3 regions of the Pseudoalteromonas sp. 20-92 genome follow, and region 1 is predicted to be linked to each of the others. Evidence: predicted binding sites of a transcription regulator. Region 1 holds the regulator's gene; each other region holds the start of a gene.
What was found. The regulator LexA, encoded in region 1, represses DNA repair genes until DNA is damaged. The targets are predictions, from matches to a motif close to TACTGTATNNNNATACAGTA.

Region 1 (8,034 bases):
TTTTCGGCAACTGTAATAGAGTCTGGAGTGATCTCGCTAAATGTATTTCTGAACATTTCGAAGAAATTATACATCGTACGACTGTTGTCGAGGGTAGAATGCAAGGTATCGAAGGTAATTACTAAGTCATCGTTAGGCGCATACTGTAATGAGCCTGTAAAACCTAATCTATCTTGTTCATTACCAAAAAAATCAGGGCGGGGAAGTCGAGGAGTCCATAGGCAATTTACATCATCAACTTGCTCACCTTCAAATTCACAATTTCCCACATCAGTAGTGCCAATAACGTCAGTATTTGATGTGTCAGCATAGACACCGCCGCCGTCTTTGACGGGGGTTGTCCAGCGAACAGTACCAAAACCTTCTTGGCGAACTGTGCGCTTTGATTTAGCGACAGAGAATAAAGCCCCAAAGGTATCGTCAGCAAATGTATTACTGATCATAAATACCATTCTAGGGTCTGTCTCTTCTGTTAAATCGTTATAGCCTGCCTGTGCCGACGCAGCTACATGAAGACCGGGGGAATCAAAAGGTTTTGCTGAATACATATCGACAGTACCTGCAATACCTCCTTCTTCGGTTGCAGCTGTTGGTGATTTTTGAATATCAACGCGATTGAATAGCTCTGATGCAAAAACGTTGAAGTCAAATGCTCTTCCGCCATTTACACCACCACCCGAATCAGTCCCATCTGTACTAGCAGGAACTTCCATACCATTAAGGGTTGAGCGGGTAAAAGATGGGCCTAAACCACGTAGAGTAATTTGACGTCCTTCTCCTCCTTCTCGCGAAATTGCGACACCAGGGATCCGCTGTAGTGACTCTGCGATATTTAAATCTGGAAATTTACCAATGTCTTCGGCTGCAATTGATTCCGTGGTATTTACTTCAAACCTTTTGGTAGCCAGCGATTTATTAAGTGATGATCTAAAGCCTGTAACTTCGATTAACTCAATTTCACTTTTCTTTTTTATATTTGTTTGTTCGGCTTCTTCAGCACTGATTTGAGCTGTCGTGCTAATTAATAATGCACTAATAATGTAATTAAGTGGCCTGAGAGTGAATCTTTTTGACGTTTTCATTGTGTGTTCCTGCTGAATTTAGGTAATGCCACTCAGTTCAGATTTTGCACTTATTTTTTGTGTTATAAGTAAGCGTAAATATGAGTGAGGTGTGTTTGGCTTTATTTAAATACACCTCTTTAAGCAGTGTATTTAACCCGCACACTTAAAATGCCACCGGTGGCATGTGAAAGTCAAGGTTATTTTTTATACTTTTTTAAACAATAATTCACTTAATTTTAATCCTCAAAGGTCAACAGGCCATGGAGTTTATAAAAAAGTATTGTTTGTACTTAAAAATGATAAATATTAAATAATGGACTATGAATGCGTAAAACTATCTATTTACCATATAAAACAGCTTATATTACATAGTTGATTTGGTATAAAAGTAAAACTGCGTTAAAGTTTGCGGTGTAATCATTAGAGGATAAATACTAAACAATGTCGGAAATTCAATTTTTAAATGTAGATCTTGAGCTTGAATCAAAGCAAGATATTAGTTTGCTAGTGGCAGACTTGAAAAAAGTCGCGACGATTTTACATTATGACAAAGACGAATACCGTCAATTAGCCCGCATTGAAGCAACAGGTGTAGTAAACACGCCTGACAAAGCAATAAACCATATATGTGAGCTTATTGAATCGTGTTCGCGCAACGCGCTAAAGCAATGGTTAAGCTGTTCACGTAGAACATTTGATATTGGTTTTGAATCAGGCACATCGCCTAAGTGTTTTAACCAAGCTTTAGATGCAGATACATTATTACGTATATCTGCTATTGGTGCGGGTATGGAAATTACAATTTACCCAATCGAAAAGTAACAGTAAGTAATTATCTTCGCTCTACTACGGCTGCGGTCATTCTTGATACGCAGCAAAGCTCGTTTCGACTATTAGTAATTTTTATTTCCCAGACTGAACTACGCTTACCAATATGAAACGCTTTTGCGGTGGCTGTTAAAGTACCATTACGAGATGCTTTTAAGTGACTGGCGCTAATTTCTTGTCCGACACAATAAAACTGAGTGAAGTCGACTACGAAGTTAGCTGCATAACTTGCTACTGTTTCGGCAAGCACTACGTTGGCTCCTCCATGCACCATGCCCATTGGATTATGATGCGCTGGTATGGCAGGCATAGTTGCTACGAGGTAATCATCACCAATTTCGGTAATTTCAATTCCCATGGTTTTCATTAGTGTACCTTGGCCGTTTATACCCTCATCTAGCTGTTTGCAAAACTCTAAAGTAACAGGTTGATACCAAATACTCATAAGCTTACCTTTTAAAATAGTAGTAAAAATATGGCTTATATTTTCATAAAGTTAAGATAATGAAAATAAAAAAGTGGATCTAAATTTATAGCCAGATAGCGTGAGGCGGATAGTAAGAAGGAATAATAGGGATATCGTAGTTTATTGATACAATCGAGCAGTAAAGAAGAAATCGCCCTAGGCTAAATATAAGCAAGCAGCATAATGTTACTTGCTTATACTTAGCCAGATCTTTTATTGGTAACTAGCTATTAACTCTACATTACTAAAAGCACTGTAGCCTTTAATCATAATAGAGTAATTACCAGTGCGGGTGTCGCTACAGCTTTCATTATTTCCGTTTTTATACGGTCGGCAATCGTAGTTACTGCTCGTTGCAATTGCATTATATTTTACATGTAGGTCAACATCCCCAGTGCCATTAGAGGTCGAAAATGTGACTTGCTCAGCTTCACTTGGCACTGTAAAAGTAAACAATTGCTCACTGTTTCGATCACCACTAACAACGATAGATTGGTTATTTTGCAGTGTATTGTTATTTACCGGTGGGCTAGATGCAGATCTAAAATTTGCAATTGTTGGGTTTGTTAAATTTAAGACTCTAGCGTTATCGTGTTTTGATGGAGTTCCCATAACACTTCCGCTGTATGATTTGTTTGGATTTGACCAGTAATTGATTCTTGTGCAGTTATTTGTACAGTTATAAGCCATTACTGAACGCCATTGTGATTGAGGTTGCTGATAACCATGGCCGAACGAATAAGGAGATGTTGATGGATCGTTTTCAGGGTTATGACGAGCACCTTGTAAATGACCAATTTCATGACCGAAAGAGTAATAGCCGGTTGCACAGTCATAATCAACCATCGCAAATGCGCTGTTAGCATTTGCACCAATTGCTTTGGCTTGGCCACAGTAGCCGTTAATGTCGTTTATTAATATGACTACATCAGCACCGTATTGATCTCGTAGTGTGTGCGCTTCATCCATATAACCATCGTTTTTGGCAGCTAAACGATTTAAATCCGTACCTGAATTTGTAGCTTCAGTATAATTAACTCGGCTTACATGGGCCAAACTAACAACTGCATTGACACCTGAGTTTTGGTAACCCTGATTAGTCTCTACTATTGCAAGATCAATCAAGCTATTAATATCACTAGATTTTTGTTCTGCGGCTGGGGTGTATAAAACGAGTAAGCTAATATTGCTTTGCGCGTTAGTTGCCATAGCTGTTTGGAAGCTTTGTTCTGTTAAAATTTGTTCACTGATTGAAATAGTGTTATTAGATTGTTGATAATCGGGTGCATGCTCAGCAGGTTGTTTGGCAGGATCTAATTCAATAAAATTATGACCAGAATGTTTATTCGGTTGCAATTTATAAACATGTTCATTTACCTTTATCGTACCAGAAATCCCCTTTGTAGATTTTATCAGTGTTACTTCGTCACCATCTAAGCTTTTACCTACCCAGATTAAGTTACCAGTTGCTGATGTACTTGCTGTACTTTTGATAAATTCAATGTCACTTCCCTGAACAGGTAAAAAGAATGCATTGGTTTTTGCGCTTAGTTCGAAAAGCGGTTGCCCAAATTGAGATTGAGCATTACCTTCTTTATTAATGTTTTGCGTAAAGTTAGAGTGCTGCACTTCGAAAAGTGGGACTTGGGCATACGCATAGCCGCTAAACAATAAGCCAATAAACAATGGTGAATATTTTTTCATTTGATAATCCTTTTAAGTGTTTGTACACATAAAGTGTACATGTTAATAAGTTGTTTTCAATTTATTAACATGTGGCTGTCATCAAATTAGCCCTTAATCGTAAATATAAAGATACAAATGTTTATTTTATGTAAGCATTCGTTGTTTCTACATAAGTGTAAAAGTGATTTATTAACAGCAAGCAATCAATGTAATTTAAATTTGCGATTTTTATTTAACTGTATATACTCACAGTTAAATGTACTGTATGGAAAACCAGTTGTATGCGACCATTAACGAAGCGCCAAGCTCAAATTCTCGAATTAGTTAAAGTTTTTATTAAAGACACTGGTATGCCTCCTACACGTGCTGAAATTGCACAAACATTAGGCTTTAAAAGTGCCAATGCTGCTGAAGAGCATTTAAAAGCGCTTGCTAAAAAAGGTGCTATTAAGATGAAACCAGGTGCAAGCCGAGGTATTCAACTTGTTGAGGAAGAAGAGCCTGAACAGTTAGGTTTACCTCTTATCGGGCGAGTCGCAGCGGGAGAGCCTATTTTGGCGCAAGAGCACGTTGAGAGTCATTGTAAAATTGATCCATTAATGTTTAAACCGGCTGCTGATTTTTTATTGCGAGTTAACGGTATGAGCATGAAAGATATAGGTATTATGGATGGTGATTTGTTAGCTGTGCATAAAACTCAAGTTGCAGAAAATGGACAAGTTGTAGTTGCTCGTGTTGATGATGATGTTACCGTAAAGCGGTTTGAAAAAGCAGGCCGAAAAGTATTATTGCATGCTGAGAATGACGACTTTTCGCCAATTGAAGTTGATCTAGAAAATGAATCTTTTAATATAGAAGGTTTAGCCGTTGGAGTTATTCGTAACGCTGATTGGATGTAGTTTTTAATTTATTTTTATAAATGCGTGCTTTTTAGCACGCATTTTTGTTTTAACATTAGCACTAAAAATAGGACGTAAACAGCCAACTAATTATTTTAGCTGTAAATTTTTTTGCACTTATATTTTCCCCCTCCGAATGCGTTAAACCCCTTTGTTTTGCTCATATTTAGAACTTCCTGTTGACTAGTTGATTACTGACTTTTTATTAATTACTCAATATCACCTGGTTGTTTTTTATACTAAAACTTGCTTGTTGTTCATTTTTTAGCTAATTATTAATGTGCTGAGCTAATAATAACTCACAGCTTTTTAGTTTTGAGAACACACAATATACACAAACTCGTTGTTGGCGCAGCAAAACCAATCAATATTAAATAAGATTGGCTAAAAAAATAAAAATAACGAATTGGCGTTTAAGCCGTATGCCTCTTCGCTTTGCATTCGCAATAGCATCAAAGGAGCCGTCACATGGGTAAACTGACCTCTACCTTGTGGCTTATATTATGTGTTTTTTCGCACTCAGTTTTGGCGAACAGCCAATACAATATGCGCAAAGGCGTAACCGATATAAGCAATAATGTATATCAGCTGCACATGACCATATTTATAATATGTTGTGTGATTGGGGTGATAGTGTTCGCAATTATGTTTTGGGCACTTATTCATCACCGTAAATCTAAAGGGGCTGTACCTGCCCAATTTCACGAAAGCACTAAAGTAGAAATACTTTGGACTGCAATTCCGTTTGTTATTTTAATTGCTATGGCAGTACCAGCCACTAAAACCCTTATTGCAATGGAAGATGCCAGCAAAGCTGATCTCACTATTAAAATTACGGGTTCGCAATGGAAATGGCATTATGAATATATGGGCGAAGATGTAGAGTTCTACTCTATTTTATCTACCCCGCAAGATGAAATCGCGAATCTTGCAGATAAAAACCCTAACTACTTACTTGAGGTTGATAAGCCTCTTGTACTGCCAATAAATCAAAAAGTACGATTTTTAATGACTTCTGACGATGTTATTCACTCTTGGTGGGTACCTGATTTTGCAGTTAAAAAAGATGCGAACCCCGGCTTTATAAACGAAACATGGACGAACATAAACGAAGAAGGTACTTACCGAGGCCAATGTGCCGAGCTGTGTGGTAAAGATCATGGCTTCATGCCCGTTGTGGTGGTTGCTAAATCTGAGGCTGATTTTAAAACATGGTTAGCAGATGCAAAGCAGGCTAAACAAAAAGCAGCATTAGCAGATGCCGCATTACTTGATAAAACCCTCCCAAAAGAAGAGTTAATGACTTTAGGCGAACAAGTATATATGGCTAATTGTGCAGCGTGCCATCAGCCTACGGGCATGGGGTTACCGGGTGTATTTCCTGCACTTAAAGGCAGCCCGATAGTGCTTGGCGATATAAAAGATCACATTGATGTAGTTATCCATGGACGACCCGGTACGGCAATGCAAGCTTTTGCCAAGCAGTTATCTATAAAGCAATTAGCTGCGGTTATTACTTATAAACGTAATGCGTGGGGTAATGATACGGGTGATGTTATTCAACCGAGTCAAATACAGACAGCACTTGATGCCAAAGTGGAGGCGAACTAATGAGTAGCATAGTAGAACAACCTAACGCCAATGAAGCTCATCATGCTCATCACCCAGCTAAAGGTTTTAAACGCTGGCTTTACACAACTAATCATAAAGATATAGGTAGTTTATATTTAATTTTTTCGCTGACCATGTTCTTAATTGGTGGCGCAATGGCTATGGTGATCAGAGCTGAATTATTTCAACCAGGCTTACAGTTGGTCGATCCTCACTTTTTTAATCAAATGACCACAGTTCATGGTTTAATTATGGTGTTTGGTGCGGTTATGCCCGCCTTTACAGGCCTTGCTAACTGGATGATACCACTCATGATTGGCGCGCCAGATATGGCATTGCCAAGAATGAATAACTGGAGCTTTTGGATTTTACCGTTTGCGTTTTTAATCCTATTGGCATCGTTATTTATGCCTGGTGGGGGGCCTGCATTTGGCTGGACTTTTTATGCACCACTGTCCACAACATACAGTAATGATAATACTGCATTGTTTGTATTTGCCGTACATATTATGGGAATTAGCTCAATAATGGGCGCAATCAATGTGATTGTAACCATAGTGAACTTACGTGCCCCCGGCATGACATGGATGAAGTTGCCCTTATTTGTATGGACGTGGTTAATTACTGCCTTTTTATTAATTGCGGTAATGCCAGTGCTTGCAGGGGCTGTCACTATGGTACTTACCGATAAGTACTTTGCGACCAGCTTTTTTGATGCTGCAGGCGGTGGCGACCCGGTGATGTTTCAGCACATTTTTTGGTTTTTTGGTCACCCTGAAGTGTACATAATGATTCTTCCTGCCTTTGGCATTATATCTACAATAGTACCTACCTTTTCTCGTAAAAAACTTTTTGGCTATGCCTCAATGGTATACGCCACATCCTCCATAGCACTATTGAGCTTTATTGTATGGGCTCATCATATGTTTACTACTGGGATGCCGGTCGCTGGCGAGTTGTTTTTTATGTACGCGACCATGCTTATATCGGTACCTACAGGAGTAAAAGTATTTAATTGGGTTGCCACAATGTGGAAAGGCTCAATAACTTTTGAAGTGCCAATGCTTTTTAGTATTGCGTTTATTGTGCTGTTTACCTTAGGTGGTTTTTCGGGATTGATGCTGGCAATTACACCTGCTGACTTTCAATATCACGATACTTATTTTGTAGTGGCGCACTTTCATTATGTATTAGTAACAGGGGCTGTATTTTCGATAATGGCGGGGGCCTATTACTGGCTGCCCAAGTGGACAGGCAATATGTTTAATATCACATTGGCTAAATGGCATTTTTGGCTATCGCTGGTGAGCGTGAACGTACTGTTTTTTCCTATGCATTTTGTAGGGCTTGCCGGTATGCCGCGTCGGATTCCCGATTACGCTCTTCAATTTGCCGACTTTAATGCAATTATAAGTATTGGTGGGTTTGCCTTTGGTTTATCGCAATTGTTGTTTGTAGCTGTGGTAATTAAATGCGCGCG
Region 2 (8,034 bases), on a different contig from region 1:
ATTTTTACAGATAAAAAAAACCTGCAAATGCAGGTTTTTCGTTTAGATTTAATCCATTATATCCGAAGGCATATCACCTCGAATATTCTGCCAAATTTCACCCGTTTGATGACCATACTTACGCATCATAGAAATAGCGCCATCATGCTCTTTATTTTCAGCCAGTATAGTTAAATCTTTATAAAACTGACGGGCAAGCTCTCGTGTTCCTGCATCTGAAAAGTAATGACAACCAATCTTTGAATAAAACCCTCTAAAACCGTTAAGAATTAATACATAAATACGGTTATTACCAGCAACTGCTAATTCGTGATGAACTTTATAATCGTAATCAGCAAATGCCTGTGCAGTATCTTCTAATTCATGGCTTTGTGATAAAATTTCAATAACGCGCTCTGGATTCAACTTAATAGCGGCACACGTATAAATAGCACTAATATTCGTTCTTGCCGATAAAAGCTGATCTGTCAGCTCAGGCATTTTATCTTCATCAAGGCGTGCTAACGTTTCAAGAATATTTAAACCAGACGTTTCCCAAAAATTATTAACTCGTGTCGGTTTACCGTGCTGAATAGTCAACCAACCATCGCGAGCTAAACGCTGTAGTACTTCTCGTAAAGTTGTTCTTGTGACACCAATTAACTCTGAGAGCTCTCGCTCGGCAGGTAGAATTGAACCTGGAGGGAAATCGCCATTCCAAATAGACTCAACTATATATTCTTCAGCAAATCCTGCTGGGCTTTTCGCTTTAAAAATTCTCATTCAATTCCCACTCGAAGTAATCTACAACTTATCGTCTTACACGAATAACTGACTGATTGTACCAGAGGAAGCACAACTAACAAGTAAAGTAAGGTATATTAGTTCAACCAAATGAGTAGATATTTAATATTTATAAATAATTAAATTTTGATTTTTCTATTTTAGCTACAGTGTATATAAATATAGGCCATATTCACATTAGGTACATTGTTATCACTCGCATATTTTTGTTTACACAAAGCTTTAGCTGAATTAACTTAACGGGCACTAGCTATACATATAAGTACAATAAAAAGGAACACCTATGCAGCAGAGTGTTTTAACTGCAACATTTAAGAATTTTTTAGGTAATGCGCCACAATGGTATAAATATACGATCATTACGTTTCTAATTATTAACCCTATCCTTTTTCAACTAAATCAATACGTGGCAGGCTGGGCGTTGGTATTAGAATTTATATTCACCTTGGCAATGGCACTTAAATGCTATCCACTGCAGCCTGGTGGCTTACTTGTCATTGAAGCCTTATTTATAGGAATGACGACTGCAGGACAAGTTGAACATGAAATAGCACAAAACTTAGATGTAATTTTGCTGTTGATTTTTATGGTCGCCGGCATTTACTTCATGAAAGATTTATTACTCTACATTTTTACGAAACTAGTCGTGTCAGTCAGAAGTAAATCTATTTTATCTTTAGCGTTTACTCTTGCAGCTGCTTTTTTATCTGCATTTTTAGATGCATTAACAGTTATGGCAGTAGTCATTGCCGTTGCAATGGGATTTTACAGTATTTATCACAAAGTCGCGTCAGGAAAAGACTCCAACAGCGAACATGATATAAATGATGATAATCAAGTAAAAGAAGTTAATCGCCAAGAACTCGAAGAGTTTCGTGCTTTTTTACGTAACCTATTAATGCATGCATCTATTGGCACTGCACTCGGTGGTGTTTGTACTATGGTTGGTGAGCCTCAAAATTTAATTATTGCTGAACGAGCGAGTTGGCAGTTTGGTGAGTTTTTCTTAAGAATGCTGCCTATCACCTTGCCTGTATTTTTTGCTGGTTTATTAACTACTTTTGTTTTGGAAAAAACAAAAGCCTTTGGGTATGGCGCTAAATTACCTAAAAAAATTCACACTATTTTAAAAAATCACGCTGAAGGGCTTGATAGTAAAAGAACTAAACGCGATAAAGTTAACTTAACTATCCAAGCGTTCATTGCGGTATGGCTTATTGTCGGTTTAGCAATGCATTTAGCCGCTGTTGGGTTAATAGGTTTATCAGTGATTATATTGGCAACTGCCTCTGCCGGTATTATTGAAGAACATCAACTAGGAAAAGCATTTGAGGAAGCTCTGCCATTTACAGCGCTTTTATGTGTGTTTTTTGCCGTTGTTGCCGTTATTATAGACCAACACCTATTCACACCTGTTATTGCTTGGGTACTTACATTTGAAGGGCAATTACAATTAGTCATGTTCTTTATCGCCAATGGGTTACTCTCCATGGTAAGCGATAATGTATTTGTTGGTACTGTGTATATAAACGAAGTTGCAGCGGCACTGAAAGCTGGGGAAATTACCCGTGATCAATTCGACCTTTTAGCTGTTGCTATTAATACAGGTACCAATTTACCAAGTGTTGCGACTCCAAACGGTCAAGCTGCATTTTTATTTTTGCTTACATCAACACTTGCCCCAGTACTGCGTTTGTCCTATGGGAGAATGGTTTACATGGCATTACCATATACAATCGTGTTAACTACTATAGGGCTTACCTTTACTTACATAGGTTTAAGCGATATGACCGAACTAATGTATCAATGGGGCTGGATAGATCATCATGTAGCGACCATAGGGGCTACATCAAGTAGTCACTAATCTCATCTTAAAAAAAGCTACTTCGATAGCTTTTTTTTCCTTTTTGTTGCTGCGTACTTTATCCTACGCCATAATATATCGTCTTATTTAAGCGTGGAATTTTTATGAACTGGCTTGCACAATTACCGACTCAACGTACCCCGTGGATTTTATTCACCGTTATTGTTTTTTTACTTGAAGTAACCGCCCTTTTCTTTCAATACAAAATGGGGTTAGCACCTTGCATAATGTGTATTTATCAACGTACCGCAGTACTAGGGTTACTTAGCGCTGGTATTATTGGCTCAATTAAACCGCAAAACAAAGTAGTCAGAATAGCGGCTTACTTAACTTGGGGCGTATCAAGTGTTTGGGGATACCTGATTGCTCAAGAACATATAGATATGCAAACCACCACAGACCCTTTTGCTTTTAGCTGTGAATTTGAACCTAATTTCCCATCATTTTTACCATTGCATGAGTGGATCCCTAGCTTTTTTCAGGCAACTGGTGATTGTGGAAATATAGACTGGCAATTTTTGGGTTTGAGTATGCCCGCTTGGATGGAAATCATATTTGGACTATTTGCTAGTGTATTTTTTATAGTGATTAGTAGTCGTTTGCTTTTTAAAAGATCGGTTTAATTAGTATGTTTACTTTTTTTTCGAGTCAAATTATAGAATTAAAACATTTAAAAGTACGCGAAAGGCAAGCCGTTATAGCCCTATCGCTAGGTCTGATTTCACCTACTGAACGCGTGTTATTACGTATAATAAAGCTTATATTATTAAGCCCACTGTTTTTAATATTTACCCTATTTGAAGGCTGGGTAGTTATTCCATTTTTAATGCTTGGTGTACTTTGTTATCCATTATTAACTACGCCTATCGAAATTAATTTTGCCAAAAAAAATCTTAGTAAAGCATTAAAAGAATATGTTCAGGGCGCTTAGAAGCGCCCTAACCCACTTATAATGTTATTTTATCTTTTAGCTTAGTTATTAACTTTTTTCCTACACCTTTCACTTTCGCTAAATCGTTTACTTCAGTAAACTCTCCATTTGCTTCCCTATAATCAACTATTGCTTGTGCTTTTTTCTTCCCTATTCCTGGTAGCTTAGCGAGCATACTCGCATCAGCATCATTAATACTTACAACATCATATTTAGGCATTTCTTTGACCACATCAACTACCTGTGAAAACGCTGCAGTAGTCGGGAGCAAACATAATATACTTATGAATAAGAGTTTTTGTAAAAGACGCATTTATTTTCCTTATTGTACTTTCGAATTATTAAATTTTGCTCAGGAAATAGTAAAATAAAAATAGCTCATTATATAAAATCACCTAAACACATGATCACTATTATCCGAAATCCTAAAATGCAGCTGGTACAACAAGTGATTTATTAAATAAAGTAAAGTTACAGTTTTTTGTCAAATCTTAAATAAACTAAAAATTAATATCAGATACTTGCAAATTACACCACAAACCATTACTGTACATAAAAACAGTAATCTAATGGTTTTCATAAACCACATTGCCACGCAAGCTTGCAGGAGAAATCATGGCTGTTGTTGTTAAATATGTTGTAGAACGAAACGGAGTCGAGCGCATGACGTTTACTACTAAAAAAGAAGCTGATGCTTATGACAAAATGCTCGATATTGCTGAGTCGCTTGAGCTAATGTTAGAAAAGGTAGATGTGCCATTAAGCGAGCAACAAATAGAGTCACTTGCTTTAGAAATAGCAAAGAGTAAAGAAGACTTTATGACTATATTAAAAGGTGGCAAAGACCCAGTTGTCACCAAAGCCCCAACAAAAACTAAAAAGTCAGATAACGTTGCATCAACTGAAGACAACAACGATAAAAAAGCAAGTTAACTAGCCGTTTGCTCCCTATTGGATGAGTTAAGCTAAATAAAAAAGGGAGCAACTAAGTTGCTCCCTTTTTTATTGCTTACCACTTATTTTAAAATAGGTGGTAATTGCTATTTAAAGCTCTTTCTCTACTTCATCAAATAAAGCAGTGATGTTTTGCTCTGGCTCTTTTGTTACTAAGCTGATAACAACAATTGCGATACAAGATAAAATAAAGCCAGGTACAATTTCGTACATAAAGCTACTTAAGCTTTCGCCATTAATAGTAAATGGGCCATAAATCCAAATTAGCACAGTAAATGCACCCACTAACATACCCGATAATGCACCGGCAAAGTTCATGCGTTTCCAATAAAGGCTAAATAAAACCAATGGTCCAAACGCGGCGCCAAAGCCTGCCCAAGCATTACTTACTAAATCTAAAATAGAGCTATCTCTGTCGTAAGCTAAGTAAATGGCAAACATAGCAACTATAGCAACACTGATACGGCCAACAGCCACTAGCTCTTTATCACTCGCCTCTTTACGCAAAAATGTTTTGTAAAAATCTTCTGTTAGTGAACTTGAACTCACTAATAACTGAGATGAGATTGTGCTCATAATTGCAGCTAATATAGCGGCAAGTAAAAAGCCTGCTATTAGTGGATGAAATAAAAGCTCTGAAAGCACTAAGAAAATAGTTTCTGGGTCTTTGACCGTAATATTATTTTCATATGTGTAAGCGGCGCCAAAAATACCAGTAGCAACTGCACCAACAGCAGCAACAATCATCCAAGTCATACCTATACGACGCGCTGTGGGCATCTCCTTCACACTACGAACAGACATAAAGCGCACAATAATATGAGGCTGTCCAAAGTATCCCAACCCCCAAGCCATTGCTGAAATAATCCCTAAAGTAGACCCTGCACCTATCCAATTAAGCATTTCGGGGTTTACACTATGTAAAGTGGACTCTAAAGGCTGTTCTAAAAGTGAGTAGGTTACACAAGGCACTAAAATTAGTGCGATGAACATAATACAACCTTGAACAAAGTCAGTTAAGCTGACGGCTAAAAAACCACCAAACAAAGTATATAAAACAACAACACCTGTAGTGATATACAAACCCATCTCATAACTTAGCCCAAATGAGCTTTCAAATAATTTACCGCCGGCAACAACACCAGAAGAGGTATAAAGCGTAAAGAAAACAATAATAACTACTGCAGATACAACGCGTAGTAAGTTAGATTTGTCGTTAAAACGATTTGAAAAATAATCTGGAATAGTAATCGAGTCATTTGCTTTTTCTGTATAAACTCTGAGTCTTGGAGCTACTAAAAAATAGTTTAACCAAGCACCTGCGATCAAACCAATCGCTATCCATGTACTGCTAAATCCACTTACAAACATTGCACCGGGCAAGCCCATTAAAATCCAACCACTCATGTCAGATGCGCCAGCAGATAATGCAGCGACACTGGGGGAAAGGTTTCGCCCACCTAACATGTAACCAGAGACATCGCTTGTAGATTGTTTATATGCATATAGTCCGATACCTAGCATTACAACAAAATATAACGCCAGTGAAATAATCATTCCTGTTTCCAAATTAGCCTCCGCACATTTAATAATACCAAGCTTTTAATCCGAATATTGACTCTTAAAATTTTATAATAAAGACAGCATTGAGGTAAAAGCATTCCAGCCGACTATATCATGCCTAATATGGAAATCTCCAACTTGTTACCTTTTCCTAGTTTAAAAATATTCATGCTGCACACTTTTAGAACAACACTATGTAAACTCACAAAATAAAACAGATAAACCCTCTTATTTTTAATGATAATTTATTAATCATGCAAATATACGTAATGCTATTTTGAATGTTTTCCAATATATTATTACAATACCTGCTGACTTTACTCATACGGAATTGTTTATGTACTTTTATGCCGCACGCCAACCGATTTTAAATCGTGAAAAAGAACTCATTGGTTATGAGCTTTTATTTCGCGATGGCGTCGATAATGTGTTTCCCGATATAGATGGTGACGAAGCGACAACACGTTTAATAGAAGGCAGTCAATTCAACTTTGGTTTAGAAGATTTAACTGATAATAAGCCCGCTTATATAAACTTTACGTTGGATACGTTATCAAAAGGTTATCCAACACTACTGGGTAAAGATACAATTGTGGTTGAAATACTCGAAACAGTTCAACCCGGGAAGCGCTTATTAGCAATTGTTAAAGACCTAAAAGATAAAGGGTATACTATTGCACTTGACGATTACATTCATCAGCCTGTGTGGCGTCACTTTTATCCATTTATAGACATCATTAAAATTGATTTCTTAACATGTGATACAAGTACAATAAAAAACGTTATTGACGATATAAAACAACATTCTCATATTAAATTACTTGCCGAAAAAGTTGAAACGTATGAAATGTATAGCTTGGCATTAGAACTCGGTTTTGATTATTTTCAGGGATTCTTCTTTTCAAAACCCGAGATGGTGCAAAGTAAAGCATTGCCACCATCAGAGATGGCATTAGCTGAATTACTGTATGAAACCTCAAGTATTGAAATAGATCTTAAAAAAATCACTAATGTATTTGAGCGTGATGTAAATCTATCTTATAAGCTTCTTAGGTATTCAAACTCTGCTGCCTTTGCAAGGCGTGCTGAAATCAGTACAATTAAGCAGGCACTTATTGTGCTTGGCGCTAGCGAAATTAAAAAGCTCTTATCATTACTTTTTGCTGCGCAAGTATCTGCAGATAAACCCGTTGAATTAATCAAATTATCCTTAACCCGAGCACGTTTTGGTGAATTACTCGCTATTTCTCATGGCCAATTTAAAGATACTGGCATGGCTTTTTTAACCGGTATGATGTCTCTAATGGATGCTATTTTAGATGAGAGTATGGAAAGCGTAATGCAGAAATTACCTTTATCTAACGAAATAAAAGCAGCATTACTCGATAACGAAGGTTTATTGGCACAATACCTCAACCTAGTTAAGTATTATGAGCAAGCAAACTGGTCAGCGGCTAACGACATAACTACAGAACTAAACCTTGGTGAAAAAGTACCTGATGCCTACCATGAAGCGCTAGCTTGGGTCGATGAGCAAATGCATTTAATGATTCACGAATAATAACAACACCAGCAAACAAAAACGCCAGCATTTAGCTGGCGTTTTTGTTTGCTGGTGTTGGGTTATAAGCTTTCTAAAAAGTCTTCATCAAAATCAGCGGGCTCTTCTTTGATTGGCGGGTTACCATCGTATAGTTCATAAATTTGACGCTGGAAATAAATATCTTTCACAAACAAGTATGGATCAAGTGAATCATTTAATAGCCCCTCTTGAGGGATTAATGAGGCGCGCGCTTCCACTGCCTTTAAAACAAACACTAGAATAGTTTGTGGAGTCGTTAATGCTACCTCAGGTAGTACAAAGTTATCGACGACATCACCCGTTAAGTTACGCACTGTTTTTGGCCCCATAGCAGGCAGCATTAAATAAGCGCCATCG
Region 3 (8,034 bases), on a different contig from region 1:
GCTCAAGAAGAAATGAGCCGCATGACAGGTTATTGGTGGTCAGGTGATGAAACTAAAATTGCCTATACGCGTGTTGACGAAACTCCAGTAAAAGAAGCTATCCGTAACGAAATTTACGCTGATGAAGTTAAATTATTTAACCAGCGCTACCCGTTTACAGGTACCGATAACGTAAAAATTCAACTCGGTGTGGTTAAGCTAAACGATCAAAAAGTAGATTGGATTGATTTAGGTAAAGATGAAGACATTTATATCGCGCGTGCTAAATGGCTAAAAGATGGCAATACATTGTCGTACCAATGGCAAAATCGCTCGCAACATAAATTAGAGCTGCATTTTTATAACAGCGAAACTAAAGTCCAAAAAGTAGCATTAACCGAAAACAGTGAAACGTGGATTAACCTACATTTTGATCTTGCGTTTTTAAAAGACAAAAAACACTTTGTATGGGCATCTGAACGCGACGGCTTTAAACATTTATATCTGTATCGCACAAACGGTCAACTTGTTCGTCAAATCACCTCTGGTGATTGGGCTGTTGATAGTTTAAAAGGCATTGATGAGAAAAAAGGCATTGTGTATTTTGCTGGTCGAAAAGATACACCGCTTGAAAGCCATTTATACAGCGCGCCTTTATTTAAAAAAGGCGATGCCAAACGTATCACCAAAAAAGGTCAATACCATAATGTTGTGCTAGCAAAAGACAATAAAACCTTTATCGATAATAGCTCGTCTGATAATAAACCAAACTCAGCAGCACTTCGTAAAGTAAACGGAGAATTTATTACCTGGCTTGAAGAAAATAAGCTAGATAGTAGCCACCCCCTTACTCCTTATTTAAGCGACTTAACAAAACCAGAATACGGCACAATTAAAGCCGAAGATGGCCAAGTTATGCATTACCGTTTATTTAAGCCTAGCAACATTGCTGATGGCAAAAAGCACCCTGTTATTGTTAACGTATACGGCGGCCCGCATGCTCAGCGAGTAACGAATAGCTGGCGCAGTAAAAACTTGTACTTTCAGTACATGGCGCAACAAGGTTATGTCATTTTTCAACTGGATAACCGTGGTTCGTACAACCGTGGTAAAAAGTTTGAAGATGCTATTTATAAACATTTAGGTGTGGTTGAAGTTGCCGATCAAATTAAAGGCGTAGAGTTTTTACGTACACTTGATTACGTAGACCCACAACGCATAGGTGTTTATGGCCACAGCTACGGCGGCTACATGGCGCTTATGACTATGTTTAAAGCGGGCGATTACTTTCAAGCCGGCGTATCAGGTGCTCCAGTAACCGATTGGGCTCTATACGATACGCATTACACAGAGCGTTATTTAGGTCACCCCGATACAAATGCTAAAGGCTATGAAGACAGCGCAGTATTTCCATATGCAGATGGCTTAAAAGGCCCATTAATGATTTATCATGGTATGGCTGACGACAACGTATTGTTTACGCATTCCACTAAATTATTTAAACAACTGCAAGATAACGAAAAACAGTTTGAAATGATGACCTACCCTGGCTCTAAACACAGCCTACGTGGGAAACAAGTGCAAACACACTTACATCAAACCATAACAAACTTCTTTAATCGTCATTTTGATGTTAAATAGATGAGTTAATATTAAAGGTAGACTAAAGGCTGATTGAAAAATCAGCCTTTTTTTGTTTTATTAGCGGCTAAGCCTAGATTAAATACACTTTTTAGCTACGCTTATTCTAAGCACTTAATAGTGCAAACTCATAAAGGATAAATGTATGCTTAATCTTCGTCGTTTTAGTATTTTCCAGCGTTTTGCCATTTTAGTAGGTATTGTTATTTTTGGCTTAATTGTATTGAGTATTTCGAGCTTAACTCACCAATACAATGCCCTTAAGAACGAACAATACCTTAAAACACAAAATGTAGTAGAAACCGCGTATAGCATAATCGATCACTTTTATGAGCTTGAACAAAATAAAGCGCTTACGCAAAAACAAGCTCAATCCCAAGCGATACAAACTATTCGTGCACTTAGATACGATGAAACTAATTATTTTTGGATTAATAACTACCAACCAGAAATGGTAATGCACCCCATAAAACCAGCACTTGAAGGCAAAAGCCTAATCAATAATAAAGATCCCGACGGGAAAGCACTATTTGTTGATATGGTAAATATAGTGAAAAAAGATGGCGAGGGTTTTATACCTTATAAATGGCCAAAACCAGGTAAAGATAAACCCGTTGAAAAAATTGCATTTGTTAAAGGATTTAATCAGTGGCAATGGATTGTTGGCTCTGGTGTTTACCTTGATTCAATTGATACCGCATTTTCAGAACAACGAAACCTAATTATTCTCAATGCTGTTGTAATGATATTAGCCATTATTTTACTTAGCTATTTTATTGGCAAAAGTATTCTTATCCCAACACGTCTTGCAGCCGATATGATGAAAGATATTTCTCAAGGCGAAGGCGATTTAACGCGAACTTTAAATGAAGAAGGCAACGATGAGATTTCTGAGCTTTCTAAATCATTTAATTCCTTTATATCAAAAATGCGTGAATCACTAACTAATGTTTCACAAAGTGTACGAGACGTTAATGAGCACGTTCATACTGTTGACGAATCAAGTAAAACAAGTCAATCGTTCATAGAATTACAAAACGACAGCTCTACTCAAGTTGCCGCCGCAATGGAGCAAATGACTCACCAAATACATGATGTAAGCCGTAATGCGGAAGCCGCAGAACAGGCTGCTAATGATGCAGCTAAAAATGCATCTACTGGTAAAAATGTTGTAGCTAAAACAATCACTGCCATAGAAACCCTTTCTAGCAATATAGAAACAGTGAGCCGTGTAACGGAAGATCTAGCTAACGAAAGCCATAATATAGGTTCTGTACTCGATGTTATTAGAAGTATTTCGGAGCAGACCAACTTACTTGCACTTAACGCTGCAATTGAGGCAGCTCGAGCAGGTGAGCACGGCCGAGGCTTTGCCGTTGTTGCCGACGAAGTGCGCACACTAGCGAGTCGTACGGGGAAAAGTACTGATGAAATTCAATCAATGATCACCAAGCTGCAAGAAGGTACTAAAGCAGCTGTTGAAGCCGTAAAAGCGAGCCAAACACTTTCCGTATCAACGGTTGATCAAGCATCATCTGCCAACACGTCACTTAACGAAATTGAAAGACTTGTATCAGTAATAACTGAAATGAACAGTCAAATAGCGCGTGCTACTGAACAGCAAACATCTGCAGCCGATGAAGTTAATTTACGTATTAATGACCTATCACATTCAACTGAACAGTCGTTAAGCAATACAAAACAACTTACCGATGCTAGTGATAAACTAAAACAAAGCAGCTCGGAGTTATCCAATGTTGTTAACCGCTTTAAGCTATAGTTTAAATATTGAACTCAGAATAAAAATCAGCCTCGAATCACATTTTAAATAGTGTAAATTAAAAGCCCCAAATTATGGTTCATAATTTGGGGCTTTTATTTATATATTGAGGCCTGCTTATCTTTCCAGATTAAATTTTCAGCTGTATGTTTGGTAATTAAGCAAAGCAGTGCCTATTTATGGTATCTGGTTATTCTTCATAAATGACAAACATACTCTACCCTTTGGCCTCATCCTACGTTACATATATAAGTAACGCAGGAGCAACTACCTAGCCCACTAGGTTAAAAATTTCGAGTCGTGATCAAACCGCCATTGGGTATAACAAATTTTAATCCACAAAGGTCAACAGGCCTTAAATTTTATAAACAGTAACGAGCAAACAAGCTAGTTACTGATGCCGCAGTTGGCTTACCGTGCTGCCAATCACCACCTTCAACGCCGCTACCCGCAATATCCATATGTACGTAAGGTAGAGGCTGTGCAGAGTCGTTACCGTGCTTATCTAGCCCACCAACAATAGCCATAAACGCCATTGGGAACTGATGCCCACGCGCAGTAACGGCAGATGCTGCGTTATTGCTAGATAAAACATCGTCAGCTAGCGTACGTGGTTTAATAAAGTCGTAGTCTTCACGTCGTGAACGCGACACTTCAGCGCCATCGGCCCACAAATCTCCAAGGTCAGCTATTTGACGTGAAACACCAGCACTACGAGCTGGACCATTTTCAACATACGCACCGTATGGACCCATTGCCCGAGCTGCATGACCCGTTAATGTAGCTACAGTAAATAACGTTGGATTAACCTCAGTTTTAGCTAAATCTTTCATTTCGCTAAGCAGGTCGCCCATTGCTAAACGCCCTTCTGCATCGGTGTTACCGATGCGTACACGCACACCTTCACGACTAGTAATTATTTCATCTGGTACAAAGCAATCCGAACCAATAGAGTTGCGAACAACGGCTAAGTACGATACTACTTTAACGCCTTTAGGTTGATAATCAGCAACTGCTTTCATAAAGCCCGCAACAGAAGCTGCGCCGCCTTTATCACGACTCATGCCAGCCATATATCCGCCTACTTTTAAATCGGCTCCACCTGTATCGTATACAAGGCCTTTACCAACAAACATTAGGGTACGAGTAATTTCACCCTCTGGTACATATTCAAGCTTAACAACACGTGGGTGATGGCGCTCAACTGCATACGATGCGCGAGCAACTGTACTTAACATTGGGTAATTTTTATCAATAGCTGCAATATCATCGATTACATCAACCGCAATGTTTGAGCCTTTAAATAAATCAACACAGTAATCAGCAAAGCGCGGTGGAGCCATACGTTCAGGTTCAGTACCGCATAAATCACGCGCAGCATATTGACCAGCAGCAATTGCATTAACGGCTTTAATTGTTTGCTCGCTAGCACCAACTAAACCAATACTTGTTATCGGTTCAATACCTTCACCATGAAACTCACGCGCTTCTAATGGCTGCCATAATGCTTGGCAAGCACCTAAATAAGCAACTTCTAAAGCATGCTGATAACGGCTATCGCCATTTAAATTTGGTAAAAATAATGCAGGGTTAATACTACCCGATGCTTTCGCTTCGTTGATTGCAAGTTTAGCTGCATCAAAATAACGGCGCACATCGTCATAATCTCTGTTTAGCGGACCGGTTGGCGCAAGTACTACACGCTTACTTTCAATCACTAATAAAATAACTTGCTTACCAATGCGAGAATCTACTTTTGATTGTGCTAAAACAGCATCACGTAGCGAATTATTTGGTAATTGAGAAAAGTCATCACTAATAATGATTAATGCATCATGTGATGCGGATTCAAGGCTAGCACTTACTGGCTGAGCCAACACGGCTTTTGGATATGCCATAAATAAAGGTCCTGTTAAAAAACATAAGCCCCTATTATCGTCGATTTGAATATTGAAGACCAGCAAGCTGCGATAAGTGTTTAGTTTAATCCACTTTTTAGTGGCAACTTGCAATTACAGGCTTTACAGCTTAATCGAGAATACTAAGTTGGAAGTTTTGATCTGGTTGATTTTTTATGCCCACCCCAATACCTAAAAGCCTGACCGGTTGCTGCACACCTCGCTGGAAAGCTTTAGTAAGTAGTTGTGTAAAAACCTCAGTATTTAATTGGTGATAAGCCTGATCCGCAGAGGTTACTATAAAATTCGCAAATTTAACCTTAACGCTCAGTTTATTAATCCGATTTTGTAATTGTTGTTTTTCCAAGCGCACCTTTAACTCATCTAACAACGTAGGCAACTGTTCTAGGCATTCTTGTAAGCTGGTTTTGTTATACTCATAGGTATGCTCAACACTTAGCGACTTTCTAATACGATTAGTAGATACCTTACCGACATACTCACCTGCACATTTTTGGTAAAGCGATACGCCAAAATTACCTACATGCTGTTGCATCCAATTTACGCCTTTTTCGCGTACATCTTTACCTGTATATAATCCTTTTAAATTGAGTTTTTCGAGCGTTACTTTACCGACACCCGGAATTTTACCCAGAGGTAACTGTGCTAAAAAATCATCCACCTCATCAGGTAATACAACAAACTGACCGTTAGGCTTGTTTTCATCACTCGCTATTTTGGCAATAAATTTAATTGGTGCAATACCAGCGGATGCAGTAAGCCCTGTAGCATTATAAATATCAGCTCTTATTTGCTGCGCAATAAGCGTAGCACTGCCTTTACAAACGCTACTATCAGTTACATCAAGGTAAGCTTCGTCAAGAGAGAGTGGTTCAATTAAGTTGGTGTAACGATTAAATACTTCACGTATTTGATTTGAAGCTTCTTTATAAACAGCCATGCGCCCAGGTACAATAACTAAATCAGGGCATAATTGTTTTGCATGATAATTAGACATAGCTGAGCGCACGCCATACTCTCTGGCAATGTAGTTGGCTGTAGAAAGTACACCTCTGCGACTATTGCCACCAATAGCAAGCGGCACATTGGCCAGCTTAGGATTATCGCGCATCTCAACTGCCGCATAAAAGCAGTCCATATCTATATGAATAAACTTTTTCATCACCATTACAACACTGTTTATTTATACAGCCATTATTGTTTAATCATTATTAATAAGCAAGCTCCTAAACTCTGATTAATCGATTTATTATAGTGGGTTCAAGTTTAATAAACTCGTCATACATAAAAACAGCGCACTAATTACCTTGAGGTCATATCGTCATATTGATAATCTAGTGCTTTAAAATAAAGAGTTAAAGTGCATGCAAACGTTTAAAGATCAGCACCCTATTCATACTGACATTACTGTAGCGTGGGCCGATATGGATGCCCTTCAACACGTAAACAATGTGGTTTACTTGCGTTACTTTGAAATAGCCAGAATCGACTTTTTAAATAAAATAAACTTATTTGATACAATTAGCCCAAGCGGCATTGGCCCTGTTATAAGCGAAAATAATATTCGTTATAAGCGCCCTGTTACTTTTCCAGATACCCTTACTGTAGGCGTCACTATTTCTGACATTAAAACAGACCGATTTATGATGAATTATACAGTATTTAGTCACGCACAAAATGCCATAACCACAACCGGTAATTCGAAAGTGGTTATGTTTGATTTTGAAACAGGTCAAAAAGCCCCTATTTCAGAGCCTCTTTTATCGGCTTTAATTAGCTACGCTCAAGACGAGCAATAAGGAAATTTTATGCAATACAGTCCACTAGGAAGCAGTGGTGTTAATGTTTCAAGAGTATGTCTAGGTAGTATGACTTGGGGAATGCAAAATACCCAAAATGATGCTGATGAACAAATAGCCTACGCACTTGCTCAAGGCGTAAACTTTATTGATACAGCCGAAATGTACGCAGTTCCTCCATCACCCGATACCTATGGTAAAACTGAACAAATTATTGGCAACTGGCTATCACGTAACCAACAAAAGCGCGATAAAATTGTACTTGCAACCAAAATTGCTGGTAACGGCTTAGCATGGGTTCGCGATGGCGGTAATATTACTCGCCAAACAGTAATAGAAGCAGTGGACGATTCACTCAAGCGCCTTCAAACCGACTACATAGATTTATACCAATTACATTGGCCAAACCGCTCTACCCCACATTTTGGTAGGCAGTGGCCAGGTATGCTTAAATTTACCGACGTAAACACACAAGAACACCAAGCTGGCATGCTGGATATTTTAGAAGGTTTAAACGATTGTGTTAAAGCAGGTAAAATCAAGCATTGTGGTTTATCTGACGACACACCTTGGGGAATAAGCCAATTTTTAAGTTTGGCCAAAGAGCATAACTTATCGCGCATGGTATCTATTCAAAACGAGTTTAGCCTAGCGCATGCTAAAGACTGGCCGTATTTAATAGAGCAATGTGTTCATGAAGATATTGCCTACTTACCATGGTCGCCTCTGGCTGCCGGTTTATTAACGGGTAAATACTTAAACGGCGCTCGCCCTGAAGGCTCTCGCTGGACCTTTATGCAACGTAACGGTATTTTTAGAGATACACCAAACGCAGAGCAAGCAACCAAACAGTATGTTGAACTTGCGCATGATCACAATATTTCCCCTGCTCAACTAGCTCTTGCATGGTGTAATC

Region 2: a site for LexA is predicted at 4,123-4,142, ahead of NRL14_RS04415 (YebG family protein). Genes of this name have one in related genera too.
Region 3: a site for LexA is predicted at 6,493-6,512, ahead of dinB (DNA polymerase IV). Genes of this name have one in related genera too.

What each region holds. Positions count from the first base shown of each region.
Region 1 covers NZ_JANJGQ010000011.1:32,826-40,859, forward strand. Annotated here, with positions in the region: gene NRL14_RS11295 (TonB-dependent receptor) at 1-1,082, opposite strand, end outside; gene NRL14_RS11300 (hypothetical protein) at 1,506-1,886, shown strand; gene NRL14_RS11305 (PaaI family thioesterase) at 1,897-2,337, opposite strand; gene NRL14_RS11310 (M12 family metallo-peptidase) at 2,572-4,062, opposite strand; gene lexA (transcriptional repressor LexA) at 4,326-4,943, shown strand; gene coxB (cytochrome c oxidase subunit II) at 5,412-6,554, shown strand; gene ctaD (cytochrome c oxidase subunit I) at 6,554-8,034, shown strand, end outside.
Region 2 covers NZ_JANJGQ010000003.1:148,617-156,650, forward strand. Annotated here, with positions in the region: gene fadR (fatty acid metabolism transcriptional regulator FadR) at 49-762, opposite strand; gene nhaB (sodium/proton antiporter NhaB) at 1,067-2,647, shown strand; gene dsbB (disulfide bond formation protein DsbB) at 2,752-3,270, shown strand; gene NRL14_RS04405 (DUF6170 family protein) at 3,276-3,578, shown strand; gene NRL14_RS04410 (ComEA family DNA-binding protein) at 3,595-3,891, opposite strand; gene NRL14_RS04415 (YebG family protein) at 4,194-4,511, shown strand; gene putP (sodium/proline symporter PutP) at 4,623-6,101, opposite strand; gene NRL14_RS04425 (EAL and HDOD domain-containing protein) at 6,433-7,656, shown strand; gene NRL14_RS04430 (VacJ family lipoprotein) at 7,719-8,034, opposite strand, start outside.
Region 3 covers NZ_JANJGQ010000027.1:38,218-46,251, forward strand. Annotated here, with positions in the region: gene NRL14_RS18085 (S9 family peptidase) at 1-1,620, shown strand, start outside; gene NRL14_RS18090 (methyl-accepting chemotaxis protein) at 1,766-3,400, shown strand; gene NRL14_RS18095 (leucyl aminopeptidase family protein) at 3,763-5,298, opposite strand; gene dinB (DNA polymerase IV) at 5,429-6,481, opposite strand; gene NRL14_RS18105 (thioesterase family protein) at 6,684-7,118, shown strand; gene NRL14_RS18110 (aldo/keto reductase) at 7,128-8,034, shown strand, end outside.